3 regions of the Alteromonas sp. 5NS40-0096 genome follow, and region 3 is predicted to be linked to each of the others. Evidence: predicted binding sites of a transcription regulator. Region 3 holds the regulator's gene; each other region holds the start of a gene.

Region 1 (4,270 bases), on a different contig from region 3:
TCTTGCCGTTGTCATCGATTACCGCCTCAGTACTATCGCGAAGACGGCGGATTCGGCTTGATATACGATTAGCAAATAACAGCAAACTGAGTGTTCCCAGTAGCATAACGGCTAGAATAACGTGAAAGAGTTCTTCAAGCGCTCGGTTTCTCAGCGTTCGTATTCCGTTTGTCGTTTGCTCTACGATAACCGCACCGCGCACGACATCATCAATGAAAATCGGATAAGCTGCAGATAACACAACCGCTTTGTTGTCTGGCGATAACCGCCACAACGAATCCGCTTTTCCATTCAGCGCACTTGAAATATCCCGACCAACTAAAGCGTATGCTCCTTCCAGTTCATCAACAAAATCGGCCGGTGGCTTGGTCAAAATCTGATAGTAAAGCGGCAGTAAATAATCTTGTTCGATGCGATTCCACAGGGTGTCTTTGGGCGGGGTTCTGAATCTAACGTTGATACCATTAGCTGACTGTATGTCACCTGCTTTCGCTAACACGCGTTTGTGTCTGTCTACTACCCAGACCCTAGAATCCGCGTATTTCAGCCCCGACAGTACTCGTTTAATTTCTGGAGATGGTGTTAGAACGGTACCGAGTGCGTCGGTTTTGTTCGGGTTGGCTGTACCCACGGCATAGCGTTTGTTACGCTCAATGGGTTTATCAACGTCAATCAAGGCAAAGGCGAGAGACCCCGATGTCATTTCCAAGGGAAACCTAAGTTCAATATTGTAACCTGAATCAGTTTGACGCCAATGCCCTTGAATACGCAATTCATTGTCAACGGCGCGATATGTGTTTTGCACCTGATCGAGGTGATAAGCGTTGACCCATCCAGAGCCATAGGGCGAAATAACATATCTCTCCAAATCGCCGTTTTCATTGAGAAGACCAATAAGTAAGTGGTCACTTTTATCTACAGAAAGCGAACTGGGACGTCGCCAAACTGTGATGTCGTCACGTACCGAAAACATGGCATAAAGATACGCACCATATCGACCTACCATGTGTTCAAATGACAAGCTGATATCGGGGCGAGGAAAGGAGTCATCAAACCAATGGACCACATTGTTGTCGTCATAACGTTGAACCAGTGGCCATACGCTCTCCCAATCACTCAAGCTACCATCGAGCTGGATTGGGACGTCAATAGGTGGAGCGTAAAGATCGGTTCCCGGTCTGACGGTTTGTAGGTATGCGGATTGATTGTCAAATAGTGCAGGTTGTTCATGAAGCGCGGTAGCGATTGCTCTAGCCGTACCTATCATGGTTTGTTCTTGCCCTATCCTTAAATATTCTTCTAGTTCCCAGACATATTTATAACCAAGCCAGGGGATAGCAAACAAGAACAATGAAAGTAACAACAGCTGAACGCGAATGGACAATCTGATATTCAACATGATTATTGCCAGCGGTAGCCCATGCCGTAAACCGTATCAATGTGGTCGAATGTAGCATCCAATTGGACGAATTTTTTACGCATACGTTTGATATGGCTGGTTATCGTTGTATCGTCTACAACCATTTGTGATTCGTCCATTAGTTGCTGGCGACTTTTTACGTGCCCGGGGCGTTTAATCAATGCGTGAAGCATCCAAAACTCAGTGACGGTGAGGGCAACCTCTTGCTGTTTCCATGTCACCGTCATGCGATTGATATCGACATTCAAATGGCCGATTTTAATTTCATCGCTTTGAGCGACAGGCTTAGTTTGCAAATCCACACGGCGAAACAAGGCAGCAATTCTGGCTAACAAATGCGCCATGCTTATGTCCTTCGTCAGATAGTCATCGGCTCCCATTCGCAATCCACTAATGGTATCGACATCATTGTCTCGTGCTGTGAAAAATATGATGGGAAGAGACTGAGAAAGCTGGCGCAACTGCTGACACAACACAAAACCTCCTTCCATTTCGTCGTTTAAACCAATATCGATAATGGCGAGATCTGGCAGCGACTCGCTAAACGCTTGGGAAGCTGAAGGCCTGTCACTAAAAGAGCGAACTTCGTAGCCTTGGCTTAATAAAGCAGCCTTATAGTTTTCTCTGATTGCTGCATCGTCTTCTACTAATGCAATCACCTTGGGCATAACCGATATCCTTCACTTCTTTACTATGGGATTCATCATACCTCAGAATGTCAAAAATGAGGCAAAGGAGGCAGAAAATCCCCATGATCGCCATATTCTTGCCATTTTCTATCGAGAATAAATGCTAAATCATGATTTAAATCATGCACTTTTGTTGGGCTTGCGGGTGTTTCTACGCATTTTGCGCACGTCGAATATACATTGCTAATCTGCCTTTTAGTATCGTTACATTGGCTCTAGCTTTCCTCAACATTGCCAGATTGTTCTCGTTTAATTAATCCCGTAAACGCAATTCACGGGAGAACACATCATGCGTAAAACATTAGTTAACACCATTATCGCTACTGCCATTGTGACTTCATTAAGTGGTCATGCTCTTGCCAACACTCACACGCAAGAAAACGATACTAAGTCTGAATATACCCCTGCGATTGGCATGGGCTCGGGTGTCCTTGTCGGTGCAGTTATCGCTGGGCCGATTGGCGCCGCGGTGGGTGGGATCTTTGGCGCCATGATTGGCAACGACGTATTGCAAGAAGAAGAGTTAAAACACAGTGAAATGGAGTTAGTCGCGGCCAAACAAGCGTTATCAAGCGCGCAGAAGGAACTATTTGCCATGCATGACGCGATTGAAAGCATGCAGCAACAAGTAAAAGCTACCCATGTGGCAATGGAGTCGTCACCGACAGAACGTGTTTTGGCAATTGAAACCAATGTGCAGTTTAAAACGGGTTCGGCAGAGGTAGAGGACGTTTACAAGCCCCAACTCGACCTCATTGCGTCAGCGATGAAACGCCATGATCAACTGAAAGTCAGACTCATTGGCCATGCTGACCACAGAGGTAACGCGCAATACAACAAGACGTTATCAATGCAGCGAGCGACTAGCGTCAAAGCTTACCTTGTTGATAAAGGGGTAAATAGTGAGCAAATACTCACTCTGGCTTTAGGTGAGGACCAAAGCTCAGGAGTCAAAGGCGAGTCAGCGTTCTTTGACCGAAAAGTGGTAGTGCAAATTGCCGATAGCCCCAACGCATTAACGGCGAGTCGCTAGGCTAGCCTAACAACTCGTCGATAAGGTTGCGCGATGCTGGCGCGCAGTAGGTGAACCCTTCCTCCTGCCTCACCTACTGTTTTTTATTACTACACCAGCGTTCCCCCAAAAGGCGGTCTAATCCCGATGTTTACCGCCTGTCCAACCGCCCTGACGGAGCACCTTATCGCCAAGCTCTGTCGGGGCTTCTTCTAAATCTGTCGCCATTGAGTCGTTCCAACGATTTAAGAAGCCGTACAAACAAATCGCCCCTAAAATCTCGACAATTTGATCTTCTTGCCAATGTTGCTTCATTCTCACCATAAGAGGCTCATCAACGGCATTAGGTACACTACCTGCGGCCAGCGCATAATCGAGGGCAACGCGCTCAGCGTCGCTATACAGCGGACTCGACTGGTATTCCCATACAGCAGCAATTTTTTCATCGCTGATCCCGTGAATACCAGCAGCGATCAATGAATGCGCCTCGCAATACTGACAACCCGCAGCACGGCTAGCAAAGTGTGCTAGAAGGCGTTTGAAACCCAAATCCACGCTGCCCTCAGGAGACATAACGGCATTCGTCAGTACGCCAAACCCTTTTACGATATCTGGTCGACGCTGCATAGTGAGCAAGCTATTTGGCACGAAACCAAGAATGCGTTCGAAAATTGCAAAGTCATCGGCCAGTTCTGGAGTAGTCTCTGCAGGGAGTGGAGATAAATGTGCCATAAATTCCTCTTGTCGTTTTATCGTTTTAATAGAGTGTAGGGGTTGAAATGTGGCAAAATGACAACACCTCTACGGAGTTTGAAAAATTCTAGTTGTGTTAATAACTTGTTAAGCAAATGGCTTGGTCGTTATTTCTATCACCTTAGTTACCGCACAGCAACTCACAATCACCGGATGGTGCAATGAAAGCATTAGATATTCAGCAACTCAAAAAAACCTATGATGGCGGAACGCAGGCGCTCAAAGGTGTCGACCTCGTTGTCGAACAAGGCGACTTTTTCGCATTGCTCGGACCAAATGGCGCAGGGAAATCAACGACCATTGGTATCGTGAGCTCTTTGGTCAATCAAACCGAAGGTACGGTCAATATTTTCGGACACGATTTGACCACACAAAAAGAACTCGCCAAGTCGTTTA
Region 2 (4,270 bases), on a different contig from region 3:
CTGTCGTCGATGGCTCCGAACAGAACTTAACCCAAGAAGATTTTTTTGCCTTGCTGACCGAACAGCTCGCTAACCAAGATCCCACCAAGCCGGTAGATAATGATCAAATGGTGTCGCAGATGACAGCATTTACTACCTCTGAAGGTATCTCTCAGCTGAATGAACAATTTGAATCATTCGCAACATCAATGACGTCTAATCAAGCGTTACAAGCGTCGGGCTTGATCGGTCAAGACGTATTGGTTAACGGTAACATTGGTTACATGGGAGCTGAAGGCGAAGGTTTCACTGGCGTAGTTGTCAATGAGCAGACCGTTCAGAACATGGAAATCACTATTCAAAATGGCTTGGGTGAAGTCATCCGAGTGATTGATGCCGGTACACAACCGGCAGGCAATATTGAATTTAGCTGGGACGGAACGGATTCACGCGGCAATCCTATGCCGGCCGGTGAATATGTAGTTTCAGTAACAGGAGAGGCAAACAATGAAGGCGTTGCCATTCCTACTGCAATCAATCGACACGTTTCCAGTGTCAGTCTAGCAGGCAGTAACCAAGGTATTATTTTGAATTTGGACGGTGACGTCAGTATCAACTTAGATGATGTTATCCAGATCGGCGGTTAAGTGGAGAATATAGAATATGTCTTTTAATATAGCTTTGAGCGGTGTATCCGCAGCACAACGAGACCTAGATGTTACCGCAAATAACATTGCAAACGTTAACACAGTAGGCTTTAAAGAATCTCGCGCCGAATTTGGTGATGTTTACGCTGCGTCTTTGTTATCGGGTGGCCGAACCAAAGTCGGTGACGGTGTTATTACACAAGAAGTCGCACAACAATTTTCGCAAGGTAGTCTGCAGTTTACAAACACTGCTCTTGACTTGGCTATTACAGGTACCGGCTTTTTCGCTACCGTGCCAGAAATCGAATCTCGAGACTTTAGCTTTACGCGAGCGGGTCAGTTCAAACTGGATTCGGATAACTTCGTAGTTAACAGTAACGGCGACAACTTGCTGGGTTTCCCAATCAACCCTGACGGCACAAGCTCCTCTGTTGCATTAAGTACAACTGTGCCTGTGCGTATCCCAGACTCTTCTGGTTCTCCGCAACAGACCAGTGAAGTCGATTTAAGAATGAACTTACCTGCCAGTGACACAGGTTTAGATCCTGCGGCATTCGATCCCGATGATCCATTGACATACAACGCTGCGACATCGGTGACGGTTTACGATTCACTCGGTGACAGCCACATTATGACCTACTACTTTGTTAAAGATAATGCGGTTGATAATGAATGGTATGTGGCGACGGCTGTCGATGATGTATTAGTTGATATTACAAACTCAGATGGTACTGATTCCGACCCGGCGACAGCAACCAATGCATTGGGTACCGCATCAGGTAACGCGGTCAGTGCTGCCAAACTCATCTTCTCTACAGGCGGGGATTTCCAAGCGATAGAGTCCGCCGATGGTACTGCTCAAGCTGACTTGAAACTGATGACCGAGGCGTTTGGCGCTGGTATTCTTGCCAATGGTGCTGATCCTTCGCAGCAAGTTACTGTCGATTTTAACTTATCACCTGGCAGTGCGACGCCAGTAGAACCTACGCAGTTTGCTTCTGCATTTGAAGTCACGTCTCTTGAGCAAGATGGTTTGCCAGTAGGACGACTTACCGGTATTGACATTGGTCCTGATGGATTGGTGAGAGCGACGTTCTCCAACGGTACTTCAGAGCCTGTTGTTCGAATCGCACTGGTTCGTTTTTCAAATGAACAGGGACTAACGCAACAAAGTAATACACAGTGGAAAGAGAGCATTCTCTCTGGTGAGGCGTTGGCGGGTGAGGGTACAACTGGTACCTTTGGTGAAATTAACTCATCTGCGCTGGAGCAAGCTAACGTTAACCTAACGACAGAGCTGATTGACTTAATTATCGCTCAGCGAAATTTCCAGGCTAACTCGAGAGCGTTGGAAGTTAACAACCAGCTTAACCAGACTATTCTGAATATCCGATAACGGACATCTTCACCCCGACAAAAAAGCCGCAATTGCGGCTTTTTTGCATTTTGGCACTAGCCTTGCAGCTACTCAGTATTATTGTGGTTTTTGTCAAAAGGTCGTCATGGATAAATTACTGTACATCGCGTCAAGTGGAGCGTCACAAGACTTACTGGCGACGGGCGTCCGCGCCAATAATTTGGCGAATGCACAAACCAACGGTTTCAAAGCGCAGCTTGAACAGGCAAGAGCAATGCCGGCATACGGCGAAGGTTTGCCGACTCGCGTGTTTGCGATGACAGAGAGTCCCACTAATAACTATGAAGGTGGGGCCATGATTCAAACTGATCGCGAGTTAGACGTCGCAATTCAAGGCGATGGTTGGTTTGCTGTTCAGGACAAGCAAGGTAATGAGGCTTACTCACGTGACGGCAGTTTTCAGCTCGGTCCTGATGGCATATTACAAGACATGGCCGGCAATATGGTGTTAGGTGATAACGGGCCTATTTTCCTACCTGTGCCCTTAGAAAATCTCAATATCGCTGGCGATGGCACTGTCTCTACACGTCCACAAGGCGCGCCACCGACCGTTCTCGAAGAGGTTGGCCGACTAAAGCTCGTCAATCCACCACCGCGAGACCTTCATAGAGGTGGAGATGGTTTATTTCGATTGATGAATGGCGAAACGGCAGATGCGAATGAAACGGTAAGAGTACGTACTGGGGTTGTGGAAGGCTCAAATGTCAATGCTGTGGATGAGATGGTTAGCATGATGAGTCTGCAACGACACTACGAGATACAAGTGAAATTAATGAAGCAAGCAGAAGAGCTCGATACCCGAGGCAATATGCTGCTGAGAATTCTGTAAGTTAAACAAGATTAGTTGCGGCGAACGCAACGGAGGTAGAAACATGCACCCGGCATTGTGGATTAGTAAAACTGGACTAGATGCGGCTCAGACTGACGTTGCAGTGGTTTCCAACAACCTTGCAAACGCCTCTACTGTTGGCTTCAAAAAAGACCGAGCGGTATTTGAAGACTTGCTTTATCAGAATATTAATCAACCTGGCGGGCGTTCATCTGCCGATACCGAATTGCCTTCCGGCCTGATGCTAGGTGCGGGGTCTAAAGTGGTCGCGACACAAAAGTCGCACACCCAAGGTAACTTGCTGACTACAGATAACGCGCTGGATATTTCGATTCAAGGCCGGGGTTATTTTGAGATTCTTCAGCCGGACGGCACGATTGCTTACACCCGTAATGGCCAGTTTACGCTGAATGACCAAGGCCAGATTGTAACGCCTGGCGCTGGCTTTTTATTACAGCCACAAATTGCTATCCCCGAAGATGCGCAGCAGATAACGATATCTCAAGACGGGCAAGTATCTGCCACTGTTCGAGGTCAGCCAGATGGCCAAATTCTTGGTCAGCTCAACGTATCTGATTTTATTAACCCAACGGGGTTACAGCCGATTGGCCAAAACCTCTTTTTAGAAACTGCCGTCAGTGGTGCACCTATTCAAGGTATTCCGGGACTGCAAGGATTGGGGACGTTGGCACAAGGTACCCTTGAAACCTCCAATGTAAACGTGACAGAGGAATTGGTAAACCTGATTGAAAGTCAGCGTTTGTATGAGATGAACTCTAAGGTTATCTCTTCTGTTGACCAGATGTTGGGTCAAGTCATTCAACAACTTTAATAGGTGAATTTGTGAGAACCTTTGGACCCTTATTGATTGCGTTGCTGTTGTCGGGTTGCATGTCGACAAGTGAACCACCGGTACAGGCCGATGATCCTTCTTTTGCACCGGTAATACCAGAGATACCGCGAGAAAAATTGGTACAAGACGGTTCTCTATTTCGCCCGTACATGGCCAATAGTCTCTACTCTGATATTACGGCTAGGCGAGTCGGTGACATCATTACCGTGATGCTGAGTGAGAACACCAATGCGACAAAGGTTGCTCGAACACTAACCACTCGCGAAACTGAGATGACAGTGGAACCTATAACGGGGTTAGGGGGTGGCAATGCGACAGTCAATGGACAGTCCATTCAGCTCGGCATTGATTCAACCAATGAATTTACAGGTGATGCCCAGGCCAATCAGAGCAACAGTCTACAAGGTAATATCTCTGTCACTGTTGTTGAAGTGCTACCCAACCAAAACCTTGTGATTCGCGGTGAAAAGTGGTTAACCCTAAATCAGGGTGATGAATATATCCGCCTTACTGGCATTATCCGCCCGGCAGACATTAGCCCTCAA
Region 3 (4,270 bases):
GACTTGGTCGTATTCATCCACCACAGTGTGCGTGAGTGTCGGCAAAAGGTTAACAGGAATGTTATCTACGCAATAATAGCCTAAGTCTTCTAATGCGCGTAAGGCTACAGATTTCCCAGAGCCTGAACGTCCACTTATGATAATTAGTTTCACGGCCCCGTCTCCCTGTATGGTGCGTTAGGCTAATGCTTGAAGAATGTCGTCACTCGTTTTGGCGTTTCGAATCGCTTTAACGGTCGATTTGTCGCTTAGTTTACCCGCTACGGTTGCTAATGTCTGCAAATGCCCCTCGGTTTGCTCTTCTGGCACAAGCAGAGCAAAAAAGATATCGACAGGTTGATCATCGATGGCATCAAAATTTATCGCGGGCGTGCTGGTGACAATAATTGCGGTTACCCGCTCCAGGCCTGCTAGTCTGCCATGGGGAAGAGCAATACCATTACCGATTCCCGTGCTTCCCATACGTTCGCGATTTAACAGTGCACTCAATACGGTAGATTGTTCAACAGACGGGTGATTGTTAGCGGCAATTTCGCTAATAATCTCTAGAATTCGTTTTTTACTATTGCACTGGACCGCACATTGCGTGCGATCCAGGCTGACTATGGCTGTGATATCCATCAGATAGGGTTAGTGCCTTTTCAGTTTTTCCTTATGCTTGATCACTTGGCGATCAAGCTTGTCTACCATACTATCGATGGCGGCGTACATGTCTTCATTTTCCGATGAGGCAAACACTTCCGCTCCGCTAAGGTGCATCGTAGCTTCTGCTTTTTGATTAAGTTTTTCGACATTGAGGATAACATGCACGTTAGATATGTGGTCGAAGTGACGTTCTAGCTTGCTGAACTTGGTGTCGACATAGTTACGCAAAGAATCAGTTATTTCAACATGATGACCAGTAAGGTTTATTTGCATATTTCGTCTTCCTTATAGGTGGAGCCTAAATCAGGCTTTTTCGTTGGTTAGACGGGGGAATCGAGAGAGACTCCCGGTATTTTGCTATTGTCCGCCGGGCAACTTTAATTCCTTGGTCGGCCAACAATTGAGCAATCTTACTATCACTTAATGGTTTACTCGGGGTCTCAGCGGCAACCAGTTTCTTGATCAACGCTCGAATCGCGGTTGACGAACATTCTCCACCAGACTCCGTTGCCACGTGGCTCGAGAAGAAATACTTCAACTCGTAGATACCGCGAGGCGTATGCATATATTTTTGGGTCGTAACGCGAGAGATGGTGGATTCATGCATATCGACCATTTCTGCTACATCGTTTAACACCATTGGTTTCATCATTTCTGGACCGTGTTCGAAGAAACCCATTTGCTGTTGGACAATACAATTTGCCACCTTCATCAGCGTATCGTTTCTCGATTCTAGGCTTTTGATAAACCACTTGGCTTCTTGCATATGTGAGCGAATAAATTGTGAATCACTGCTGCTTCGCGCACTTTTACTCATCGCAGCGTACTGCTGATTAATGCTGAGTTTCGGCAAACTATCCGGGTTGAGTTCAACCACCCAACGGCCGTTCTTCTTCGCGACTGATACATCCGGAATGACGTATTCAGGCTCTTTGGTAATTAACGCTGAGCCCGGTCTAGGATTAAGCCCTTGCAAAAGCACCATTGCTTCTCTGAGCTGGTCTTCTTTTAGCTTAGTCTTACGCATCAGTGTTCGGTAATCTTTGCTACCGAGCAAATCCGCGTAATCGGTTAGCAGCATTTTTGCTTCTGCTAGCCAAGGTGTATCAGGGGGAAACTGATTGAGTTGCACCAATAAACATTCCTGCGGCGTCCGAGATCCTGAACCTAAGGGGTCGAATTGTTGAATTCGCTTCAATACACATTCGACTTCATCCTCTTCGATAAGTTCCTCTGTCTCGTCATCGGTATTCACACTTTGCAGAATATCTTCAACGGTTACCGTTAAATACCCTGACTCATCGATTGAGTCGATAATCGCCATTGCGATTACACGGTCGATATCACTAAATGGTGTCAGACCCATCTGCCAAAGCAAGTGAGCTTGGATATCGTCGGTGGTCTCGCCTTGAAATACTTGGTCGTCATCTGATGCTGCCATAGGTGCAGGGGCCGAAGACGCTGAATAATACTCATCCCATGTACTGTCGATAGGAAGTTCGTCGGGTAACCCGTCTTTTTCTAATGCATCAGAGGTTTCAATATTATCTGAACTAGGTGCAGGAGCTTCGGCAGTGGCATCGTTTTCACTGTCTAAGTTACTTTTTTGCGGTTGATCGCCATCGCCAATATCTTCGACTTCTAAGAGTGGATTTGAGTCGAGTGCTTCTTGGATTTCCTGCTGCAAGTCGAGCGTAGAGAGCTGCAAAAGCTTGATCGCTTGTTGCAACTGAGGGGTCATTGTGAGTTGTTGACTAAACTTTAGCTGTAAAGAAGGTTTCATCTACGTCTTAACTTTCTCATTTTCCTGCTTTTTTACCTTAAACAATGAACCGAGTGCAAGTCCGAATTGCGGTTCCTGTTGGCTCATTTGTAACCCGCTATACTAACTATAGCTTGAATTGCTCTCCTAGGTATACATCTCTTACTTTTTGATTGCTTAAAACTTGCTCTGCGGAGCCCTGAGCAATCAATTCCCCATGACTAACAATGTAGGCTTTTTCACAAACATCAAGGGTTTCACGCACATTGTGGTCGGTTATTAGGATGCCAATTCCGCGGTCGCGCAGATGTTGAATTATTTTTTTTATGTCGTTTACCGAAATGGGGTCGACGCCAGCAAAAGGTTCATCTAGCAATATGAACTGTGGGTTGGCCGCCAACGCTCTCGCAATTTCCACTCGACGCCGTTCTCCACCCGACAAACTCATCCCATTGCTGTTGCGAATATGGTTGATGTTAAATTCGTCCAGCAAAGCGTCAGCTTCCTCTTCTTGTTGCTGACGGTTTAAGTCTTTTCGGGTTTGTAAAATCGCCATGACGTTTTCGTGTACCGTCATTTTGCGGAAAATAGACGCTTCTTGAGGTAAATAACCGATACCTTGGCGCGCGCGCTCATGCATAGGTTGGTGTGTCAGTTCGTTGTCATCAATGTGGATGCTACCCTTGTTCAGTGGCACCAAACCAACAATCATGTAAAACGTTGTCGTCTTACCCGCGCCGTTTGGGCCGAGTAGTCCAACGATTTCGCCACTGGATACCGACAAGCTCACATCGCGTACCACTTGCCTAGAACGATAGGATTTTGCCAAATGAGAGGCAGTTAATGTAGCCATTACTTTGGTTGGTCCTCGTCGTTTTTATCTTCGTCTTTAGATTCGACTTGGTCGGTCAGATCTTTGATGGCTTCAGGCCTAAACACAGTAGTGACTCTGCCATTTTGTTGCTCCGACCCTTGTGCCAACATCTGTTCTTTTTCCATGTCATAGGTAATGGTATCACCGCGCACCATACTGGTGTCTTGCTGTAGCTCTGCATTTCCTTTCAGTGAAATTTTGCGTTTGCTCACTTCATAGCGAATTTCATTGGCCTTGGCATTCACCGATTTACCGTCGGTGACTTGCTGGGTATAGCTCGCGGGATTGCCTCGCGCGATGAATACTTCGTTGCCTTCGCCATCAGTGGCAACCACTTCGACCTCATCCGCTTCGATAACTAACGAGCCTTGGGTGATGTAAACATCAGTTTTGAACAGTGATATTTTGTTAATTCCATCAACAAACTGAGACGCTGAGTCGACTTTTATCGGCTTAGTAAAGTCGGTCTCGTCAGCCAGTGCAAAAGTACTAGCGCTGAGGGCCAGTAAACTAGCTGCCAGGTTTATAAGTGGTTTGTACATGATCAATTAACTCGTATTGTCTGGTATGCAAATCGGCATTGAAGCCATTGCTATTTATAACGTATTGCCCGCCGATTATTACCACGGGCTGATCCGACGTCATGGTTTTTTTGTTCAAGTCGATTTCGATAAACTCTGTTTTTATTGTCTGAACAAAATCGTCGTCGCTCATATTGGTTATGACAACATCTGTTTCTAGCTGAATCAAGTTGTTGTCATAAAGTGTCCCTTCCTTTGCTGTCACCTGCCATGGCGATTCATTTTCACCCACGTATACGGTATACATCGGGTTTTGAAACAGCACGAAACCCAATAGGTCGTAGTGTTCCATTGTGGTAGCGAACACCTCATGATTCAACTTACCATCTGTGTCATACATAGTCGTGGTTAAATTGTTTGCCAAGTACGCTGGCCTCAACGCGTCCACTTTAGCGGATTGTTGGTCTG

Evidence for each region. Region 3 encodes sigma-54, which starts transcription at its own class of promoters, with help from an activator protein. Its sites were predicted from a motif close to GTTGGCACGNNNNTNGNNT; they were not measured.
Region 1: the regulator sigma-54 is predicted to act here: its motif matches at 2,176-2,194, upstream of pdsR (proteobacterial dedicated sortase system response regulator).
Region 2: the regulator sigma-54 is predicted to act here: its motif matches at 2,072-2,090, upstream of AC27G9_RS12030 (flagellar basal body rod protein FlgF).

The regions. Positions count from the first base shown of each region.
Region 1 is NZ_BAAJLQ010000005.1:6,831-11,100, forward strand. Features, by position in the region: gene pdsS (proteobacterial dedicated sortase system histidine kinase) at 1-1,396, opposite strand, end outside; gene pdsR (proteobacterial dedicated sortase system response regulator) at 1,402-2,088, opposite strand; gene pdsO (sortase-associated OmpA-like protein PdsO) at 2,399-3,142, shown strand; gene AC27G9_RS14990 (carboxymuconolactone decarboxylase family protein) at 3,260-3,853, opposite strand; gene AC27G9_RS14995 (ABC transporter ATP-binding protein) at 4,036-4,270, shown strand, end outside.
Region 2 is NZ_BAAJLQ010000003.1:466,847-471,116, forward strand. Features, by position in the region: gene AC27G9_RS12020 (flagellar hook assembly protein FlgD) at 1-626, shown strand, start outside; gene flgE (flagellar hook protein FlgE) at 643-2,022, shown strand; gene AC27G9_RS12030 (flagellar basal body rod protein FlgF) at 2,129-2,872, shown strand; gene flgG (flagellar basal-body rod protein FlgG) at 2,916-3,704, shown strand; gene flgH (flagellar basal body L-ring protein FlgH) at 3,716-4,270, shown strand, end outside.
Region 3 is NZ_BAAJLQ010000002.1:275,835-280,104, forward strand. Features, by position in the region: gene rapZ (RNase adapter RapZ) at 1-153, opposite strand, end outside; gene ptsN (PTS IIA-like nitrogen regulatory protein PtsN) at 178-621, opposite strand; gene hpf (ribosome hibernation promoting factor) at 631-918, opposite strand; gene AC27G9_RS07160 (RNA polymerase factor sigma-54) at 944-2,428, opposite strand; gene lptB (LPS export ABC transporter ATP-binding protein) at 2,535-3,260, opposite strand; gene lptA (lipopolysaccharide transport periplasmic protein LptA) at 3,260-3,823, opposite strand; gene lptC (LPS export ABC transporter periplasmic protein LptC) at 3,792-4,270, opposite strand, start outside.